DNA from 2 places in the Latilactobacillus sakei subsp. sakei DSM 20017 genome. Region 2 is predicted to be linked to the other one. Evidence: predicted binding sites of a transcription regulator. Region 2 holds the regulator's gene; the other holds the start of a gene.
What was found. Region 2 encodes NrdR, which represses ribonucleotide reductase genes. Its sites were predicted from a motif close to ACACNATATATNGTGT; they were not measured.
Positions count from the first base shown of each region.

Region 1 (4,437 bases), 430 kb from region 2:
CCATGCCGCCTAAGCCGATTGTGTGGGCTAATTGGTTACCATGTGCTACAGAAGGGACAACATCGATATCAGAATGATCAGTCACATAAGTTAATGAACGGACCATCGTTTCAATTGAATGGCCAAAATCAGGAGAGGTCATCATGTTCGGAATATTAGTTGAACCTAAGTTACAGCTAATATCAGTTCCTAAAACGTCATATTCTTGACGATTGTTAATTTGAGAAGGGGTTTGCACCTGCAAGACTTCAGAACAAAGGTTACTCATGATAATTTTACCGTCAATTGGGTTGGCTTTATTAGCCGTATCGATATTCACAATATAAGGGTAACCTGATTCTTGTTGGAGCTTGCTAATTTCATTTTCTAAATCACGGGCTTTAATTTTCGTCTTCTTAATCGCGTCGTTAGCCACTAAGTTGTCATATTCGGCCGTAATATCGATGTATGAGAAAGGTTGTCCGTATTCACGTTCAACACTATATGGGCTGAAGAGATACATATCAGCGTCTTCTTTGACTAATTCATAGTACTTATCTGGCACTGTTAAGCCGAGTGAGAGGGTCTTTAACCGATATTTTTCGTCAGCATTTTCTTTTTTAGCGCCCAAGAAAGCCACGACGTCTGGATGGAAAACGTTCAGATAAACAACACCAGCGCCTTGACGTTGCCCTAATTGGTTGGAATAAGAGAATGAATCCTCTAATAATTTCATAACAGGTAAGACACCACTTGCAGCACCGTCGATGCCTTTGATTGGATCACCAGCACCACGCAAGTTAGACAAGCTAATCCCGACGCCACCACCAATTCGTGATAATTGAAGGGCAGAGTTGATGGTCCGGCCAATTGAATTCATATCGTCGGTTGTTTGTAATAAGAAACATGACACTAATTCACCACGACGAGAACGCCCCGCATTTAAGAAGGTAGGCGTAGCTGGTTGGTAACGTTGATGGATCATTTCATCAGCAACACTCATTGCAAGGGCTTCGTCACCATCCGCAAAATAGAGCGCGTTGGTGAAGACCCGGTCTTTAAAGTCTTCTAAGTAAAAGCCGTTATCATTTGTTTTAAGAGCGTATTGCGCATAAAACTTATAAGCTGCCATGAAAGATTTAAAATGAAAGTCTTGATCGATTAAATATTGATTTAAGCGTTCCATAAAATCGATTGAGTAGGCCTTTAGAAAATCCGCTTCGTAATAGTTTTCAGCCACCATGTAATCTAAGCGATCTTGTAGTGATTTAAAAGTCACCATGTTGGGTTGCACATTTTGTTCTAAAAAGGCTTCTAGTGCTTCTTGATCCTTTTGAAGGGGGATTTGACCGTTAACCGGAATATTGATTTTGTTATTCAATTCATAATAAGTTACGTTTTCAGTTTTAATCTCTTTTAAAGACATTAGCGCACCACTTTCTTAAAAAATTAATAAAATGCCCGATTTTGGGTGTAAAAAAAGTGAAGACCAACTCTTCAAGGAGTTGGTCCCACTCGTAGATGCCTATTTTAAGGACAGCACTTAAACTTAAAAGGCCAATTTTTGTAATTCGGCTGGTCTAAAACCGGAGAAACTTTCAACACCGTCAGCTTCAAGCACAGGAACAGCTTGGAACCCTTTTTCTTTTAAGTAATCAATATATTGGGGTTCATCGTTAATATTATGTTCGCTAAAAGTGATGTTGTGTGTTTCTAAAAAATGCTTTGTCATACGGCATTGGGGACAGCCGTTCTTCGTATATAGTGTAATGTTAGCCATTGTGATTAACTCCTTGTGGAACTTAATTAGTAATTTTAGTATACCGTTTAAAAAAGAATCATGCAATGTTTAAATACCAGATATGGTAGTCAAAAGTAAAACAGCCACTAATTATAGTGGCTGTTCGCGAATGATTCTAAATTCGACTTGTGTAGTGTTCCTATTTTAAAGTTACCATTATCCAGGATAATGTCAATCCCCAATTCGATTGTAAACAATTTGAAACCGACACCGTTTCAGCCGTAGCAACGTTCCTAAAAAATATTAAAATTTCTGACCCACCCTTGAAAAATCGGAGGACATTTTTTTACCGAACGATTTATAAAATTGGCGATAGGAGTCGTGAAAATTTTTGTTTGAAGCGTAACCACGCAGATTGTTGAGCAATCATCTCATCTGTTAATAATACCGCGTTTTTGATATCTTCTAAATAAATCTGCTCGAGTTGCCGTGCTAATTTCGGATCATAAATAAAAGCATTGGCTTCAAAATTCAATTTGAAACTACGAATATCCATATTAGCCGAACCAATCGTACTAATATGACCGTCCATAACCACTGTTTTGGCGTGTAAGAAGCCATCTTGATAAGCGTAAATCTTAACACCGGCTTCATGCAATAACTGACTATAATACTGTGTGGCCCGATAAATGAAAGGATGATCCGGCATGCTAGGGGTCATGATCCGCACATCGACACCAGACATTGCTGCTGTCGTGAGCGCATCGATAATACTATCGTCGGGTACCAAATAAGGGGTTTGAATCCATAATTTTTTCTTAGCTGAACTGATCATCTTCAAATAACCCAACTTGATTTGTTCGTCTAATTTATCAGGCCCGCTCGAAACAATTTGCATCGCTGCCGTGCCGCGGTTGGCTTCCGCTGCAATCGGGAAGTGGCTTTCAGAATAAGTTAAACGAATTGCTTCTTCAACACTGGCATTCCAATCCATCAAAAAGCGTACTTGAAGCGCCAAAACCGCATTCCCGGTAATGCGCATGTGTGTATCACGCCAATTACCGAACTTAGCACTACGGCCGAGATATTGATCACCAACGTTAAAACCGCCGATATACCCAATTGTGCCATCTAAAACGACGATTTTACGGTGATCTCTAAAATTCAAACGAAAATCCGTGATTGAATGTTTCGAACTAAAGAAGGTCCGGGCATGTCCGCCGGCTTCTTCAAGTGGCCGCCACCATTTTTGGGTGGCCCCTTGAGAACCCCAAGCATCGTATAAGACGTTTACTGCGACACCTTCCTGGGCTTTTTGAACCAATAGTGCTTGTAGTTCATTACCGATTTGATCATTGTAAATGGTGTAGTACTCAATATGAATACTCTTAGTCGCTTTTTTAATATCGGCGAACAAGGCAGCGAATTTTTCGGTCCCGTCAGTATATAACGTTACGTGATTATCCTTTAAAACCGGTGCGTTATTAATGTTTAAGAAAAGATTGACCATTTCAGTCGCTTCACTGGACAACACCTTTTTAGGTAATAATTCATTACGCCGATTTTCTTGACGTTGAATATCAACTAAGGCCAAAACCCCATCGTTGATTTGTGACTGACTTTGGAAAATCTTTTTCCGGGATAACCCACGCCCTGTGAAAAGGTACAAAATAAAGCCGACGACAGGCAGTAAGATTAAAACTAGTAGCCACGCCCAAGTCGCCGCAATATCGCGCGGTTGTCGTAAGACCGTGATGACCGCAAAGAGGCCGTTAATTAAAATAATTGCGGAAATAATCTCCGTTAGTAGTATCATATGCAACCAATCCTTCCAGAAACTAATTAAGTGTGTTTATAAACAGTCTACTAAAACGCATTCCGAAACACCATGTTTTTAATAACTATTTTTTTAAGTCTTGTTGTGCGAGGTGGTGTGCCCCTTTATTTTGCCGATCAGGCAACCACTGATGTAGCACGAGGGAATAGGGCTGTTCTAAGGCGATAATCTGATCAACATATTGCTGGTAATGTTTCGCATATTGTTTTTCGAGGCTTTGACAGACAATTTTACTATCAACATTAATTTGAAGCATCGACTCGGTCAAACCAAGCGTAGTAATTTTTTCTAAGCCCAATTGAACCGCCATAAACTCGGCAACATGATTATCCACCGGCGGTAAGGGAATGCTAAATTGATATTGCTGCTTAGCGGTCACAATCAGTATCCCAGCAGCACTGGGGCCAGGATTGCCAAGCGTGGCTGCATCTGTATAAAGTTTAATCATTCGTAAAGTTTCCACCTTTCCACTGACAGAGACCCCTGGTTAATGGTAATATGGACTGCATAAGGAGTGTTTCTATTGCAAACTAACAAACGCCTATTTTACCAGCCAAACTACGCCTATTGCGTTACAATTTGGTCTTGGATTGGATTTATTTATACGCTAGCTTTAATTCTGCAACTTGAACTCATTAATCTTAATTGGCAATCGATTACGGTGGGGATCATCGCGGTTATTTTAACCATTATTAATCTATTCGGTCATCGTCTCGACATCACTGCACAGACGCTAACGCTTAAACGACCATTATTTAAATATAACCGAACAATTCAATTGGCACAAACGACAGCCGTGATTGTTCAAAAATACGGCTTATTAATTAAGACAACTGAGCTTGACTATCAACCAGAGCAATTATTATTATCGGCGAAAGTT
Region 1 covers NZ_AP017929.1:1,490,451-1,494,887, reverse strand. Annotated here, with positions in the region: gene nrdE (class 1b ribonucleoside-diphosphate reductase subunit alpha) at 1-1,405, opposite strand, end outside; gene nrdH (glutaredoxin-like protein NrdH) at 1,529-1,759, opposite strand; gene cls (cardiolipin synthase) at 2,079-3,536, opposite strand; gene LEUCM_RS07440 (ribonuclease HI family protein) at 3,622-4,005, opposite strand; gene LEUCM_RS07435 (EbsA family protein) at 4,081-4,437, shown strand, end outside.
Region 1: nrdH (glutaredoxin-like protein NrdH) is a predicted target of NrdR. The motif match lies at 1,864-1,879, and genes of this name have one in related genera.

Region 2 (4,437 bases):
GATTTTTGAAGCACCAACTGAAGAAATACCAATCTTACAAAAATTAGTCCCAAGTGTGATGGATTCAGCCGTTAAATTAGCGGTGCCATTGAAGGTCGAAAGTGGTTTTGGCCCAACTTGGTACGATATTAAGAAATAAGGTGACGGAAAATGCCTGAATTACCAGAAGTCGAAAATGTCCGCCGGGGACTTGAAACCTTAGCGGTTGGTAAAACTGTTTCAGCAATCGATATTCGCTGGTCGAAAATCATTGTTAATCCAGATGAAGTCTTTACTGCTGGATTAGTGGGCCAACAGATTACAGCTGTTGATCGGCGGGGGAAATATTTACTAATTCGTTTTGGAGAACAGCTAACTGTTGTCAGCCATCTGCGAATGGAAGGTAAGTATGAAGTGGTCGCCAAGGAGGCACCGATTTCAAAACATACGCACGTGATTTTTGAATTCACGGATGGGCAACAGATGCGTTACCTAGATACGCGGAAGTTTGGGCGGATGCAGTTGATTGAGACCGGTCAGGAAAATACGGTAGCTGGCTTGAAGGACCTAGGGCCGGAACCAACACCGACGACCTTTTTAAAGGCGGACTTCTATCAACGGTTGCAAAAACATCACAAAGCTATCAAGCCATTGTTATTGGATCAAAAGGTTGTGACCGGTCTAGGCAATATTTATGTCGATGAAACGTTGTGGTTAAGCCATATTCATCCAGAAATACCAGCCAATGACTTGACGCGTGCTGAAACGGATCGCCTCCACGATGAGATTATTGCCGAATTAGAACTAGCGATTAATCATGGAGGGACGACGGTTAACACATTTTTGAACGCGACCGGTCATGCTGGCGCCTTCCAAGAAATGCTGCATGTTTACGGCAAAAAAGGGGTTCCTTGCGAACGATGTGGGACACCAATCGAGAAGATTAAAGTGGCACAGCGGGGGACGCATTTTTGTCCAAAGTGTCAGATTAAAAGGGATGCAAAATAATGACTTATTTCCTAGGCTTAACTGGTGGTATTGCTACCGGTAAAACAACTGTTTCGCAAATGCTAGCGCGACAAGGTATTCCTATTATTGATGGGGATCAAGTCGCACACCAAGTGTTGGCGGATAATCAAAGTGTGCAAGAACAGATTCAAGCCACTTTTGGGAAGCAGCTTGTGCAAAACGGTAAAGTTGATCGGGCAGCTTTGGGCAAATTGGTCTTTGGCAATCAAGCCGTATTAGCGCAACTCAACGCGATTACCGCACCGGTCATTCGGGAGACGATTATGACCGAGATGGCTCAGGCCAAAGCGCACCAAGTACCGCTAGTTGTTTTGGACTTACCGTTGTTATATGAACAGCACTACGAAACGGTTTGCGACGGGGTGTTAGTCGTTTATTTGCCGGTTGAAAAACAATTAGCGCGATTAATGGCGCGGAACCAATTAAGTCGCGAAGATGCTTTGAAACGGATTAACAGTCAAGCATCATTGGCTGAAAAACGGGATAGAGCAGACTTCGTGATTGATAACCAAGGCTCACTGGCTCAATTGAAAGCCCAATTAAAGACAGTTTTGGAAGGCGTGCACCATAAGTCGGGTATGTCCTGAGGATTAACACAGAATGGTGAATGATTGCTGGAAGCAATCGTTTGACATTCAGGGTTAACCGGAAGGATATGACTTATAGAACACGTTTATACCACCAATGTTCGGATACCGAAAAGGAGCTGAAGACAAAATTACTTTTGTCCCAGCTCCTTTTTTGATCTATTTGCACCATGCAGTAAATGCGCAAAAGTAACCTGGTGCGATAGTACTCTGAAACGTGGACTACCAACCTGATTCCTGTGGTTAGCGATGTCAGTCAAACAACCGATTGCATCGGTTATTCGCCTAACGCTGCTAATCCTCAGAATCAACCCGGTTGGTAACGCACGCTGGTTAAAACGTGCCTCTCGCATCAACTTTTTGTGCTTTACCACGGTGTGCGAACAATCGACTGTGTCGCTTATTCACACCACTCAGTAAATGCTCAAAAGTAACCCGGTGCGATAGGCACTCTGTTGCATGTCATGTTATAATATTGTTATACTGTCTGTTTAGAATAGTAAAATACAATTAATATTCCTTAAATTAAAAGATAAGAAGGTGTCTTTATGCTATGTCCACATTGCCATCAAAATAGTTCACGGGTAATTGATAGTCGACCAACAGATGAAGGACGCGTTATTCGGCGTCGTCGCGAATGCGAAAATTGTCAATTCCGGTTTACAACTTTTGAAAGGGTGGAGCAAACACCGTTATTAGTCATTAAGAAAAATGGGACCCGTGAAGAGTTTAACCGCGATAAATTATTACGTGGTTTAATCCGGGCTGCCGAAAAGCGACCTGTTACGATGGAACAAATGACTGAAATTGTTGATGAAGTTGAAAATAAAATCAGGGCATTAGGCGAAAACGAAGTATCGTCACAAGCTGTCGGCGAATACGTCATGGCCGTTTTACCAGGTGTCGACGAGATTGCGTATATTCGTTTTGCTAGTGTCTACCGTCAATTTAAAGACATGAATGTCTTTATGGCGGAATTGCAAGAAATGATGAAAAAAGAAAAGGCTAAAGACCAAGATTAGTCGAAAGGAGTTAGCGGATGTCAGATGCATTTGATTATTTAAGTCCTAAAGATGGGTTTATGGTGACAAAAGCTAACTATTTGAGCGATTTTGATCAAACAGTCGTCACCTATTTATACCAACCACTGATGGGGGCTGTCGCGTACAGTCTCTATCTTTTGTTATGGAGCCAATCAACACAGGCCAAGAGTCAAATGACTTTCCAAACGCATGCGACCTTGTTGAATTTATTAGGGGTTGATTTGCCGGCTTTTTATGACGCGCGCAATAAGTTAGAAGCGTTAGGCTTAATGCGGACTTATCAGAAGAATAACAATACGGGCCGCAATCTGGTGTATGAATTATACGCACCAATGCAGCCACATATTTTCTTCAATGATGATTTGTTGAGTGTCATTTTATACGAATCAGTCGGTGAGAAGCGGTTTATTGAATTGAGAGAGCATTTTAAACTACAACCAGTGCGCTCTAAGGAATACGAAGAGGTCACGAAGAACTTCTTGACGGTCTTCCACGTTCAAAATGATCATTTAACAACGGCCCCTACGGCAGTTGCTGAGGCACAAAGTACGTATCAACAAAAAAAGGCGCAAAAACCAAGTTTCACGTCAGTTGAGTTGCGCACTTTTGATTGGGCTTTATTACAAGAAGTGGTTGCACAGAATCAAATCGATACGGATGAAATTTTACGTAATGAGCAACGATTATTTAATTTGCATTATTTTTACGGATTAGACGAAATGGAATTGGGACGCTTAATCGGCCTCACCATGGATGTTGCCGACAGTCGGGTCAATATGGATGCGTTAGAACAAAACGTTTTGAATAATTATACGCGCCGACATAGCGTTCAAAATAACAGTGAACAACCGGCTAAAAAACCGCTTGAGACGCTACAAAAAGAATGGCAAAAAGCCGGCTTTAATGAAAAAGAAATGCAGTGGTTAACCGAAAGTCAGCAGTATTTACCAGTTGATTATTTGGAATATCTTAAGCAAAAAAATCATGGCTTTGTGGCGAAAAATGAAATTCGCGCATTACGTGACTTACAAAATCGCTATATCTTTAACAACGATGTTTTAAATATCTTAGTGGTTTACATCATTAGTCAGTATGAGGGCCTAACACAAGCTTTGTTAGATCGAATCGCCAATCAATGGGCGCAACAAGGGGTTAAGACGTCAGCTGACGCTATTTTACAAATCCGTGATTTCCAAACCAAACAAGAAACGAAACAAACTAAACGACAACCGCGCTATCAAGCCAAGACCAAGCAAGAAACTGTGCCTAAATGGGCCAAGTCTGATTATCAAGCGCCACAAACCACATCAAGTAAGGCGGATCAGCAAGAAATTGATCAATTACTCAAGAAAATCCGTGAAGGGCGGGAATCATAATGGAAAATATGGGCAAAGATTTAACCGACTATATGAACCGGCAACGCCTGAATCAACGCTTTAATAAATTGGTTGAAGAAGCCTTGCAAGATCCTGATGTGCAGGCCTTTATTCAGGCTAATCAGGCCGCCCTATCACAAGAAACAGTGGCGCGCAGTGCAGCTAAAATCTATGAATATGTCAATGAAAAAAAGAAAATTTTAAACGGTGAAACAACGTTGGCACCAGGTTATGCGCCTAAGTTGGTGTTGAGTAACCACTTTATCGATGTTAGTTATGAACCAACGGCGGATCTAGTTCAAAAACGCGCACAAGCCGAATTGAAGGCCCGTGTGAAGTCGATTAACATGCCTAAGGACATCGTTGAAGCGAGCCTCGCACAATATGATGCCAGTGAGCGCCAAGTGCCGTTAATCGAAGCGT
Region 2 covers NZ_AP017929.1:1,061,813-1,066,249, forward strand. Annotated here, with positions in the region: gene polA (DNA polymerase I) at 1-139, shown strand, start outside; gene mutM (DNA-formamidopyrimidine glycosylase) at 151-987, shown strand; gene coaE (dephospho-CoA kinase) at 987-1,595, shown strand; gene nrdR (transcriptional regulator NrdR) at 2,144-2,617, shown strand; gene LEUCM_RS05290 (replication initiation and membrane attachment family protein) at 2,635-4,014, shown strand; gene dnaI (primosomal protein DnaI) at 4,014-4,437, shown strand, end outside.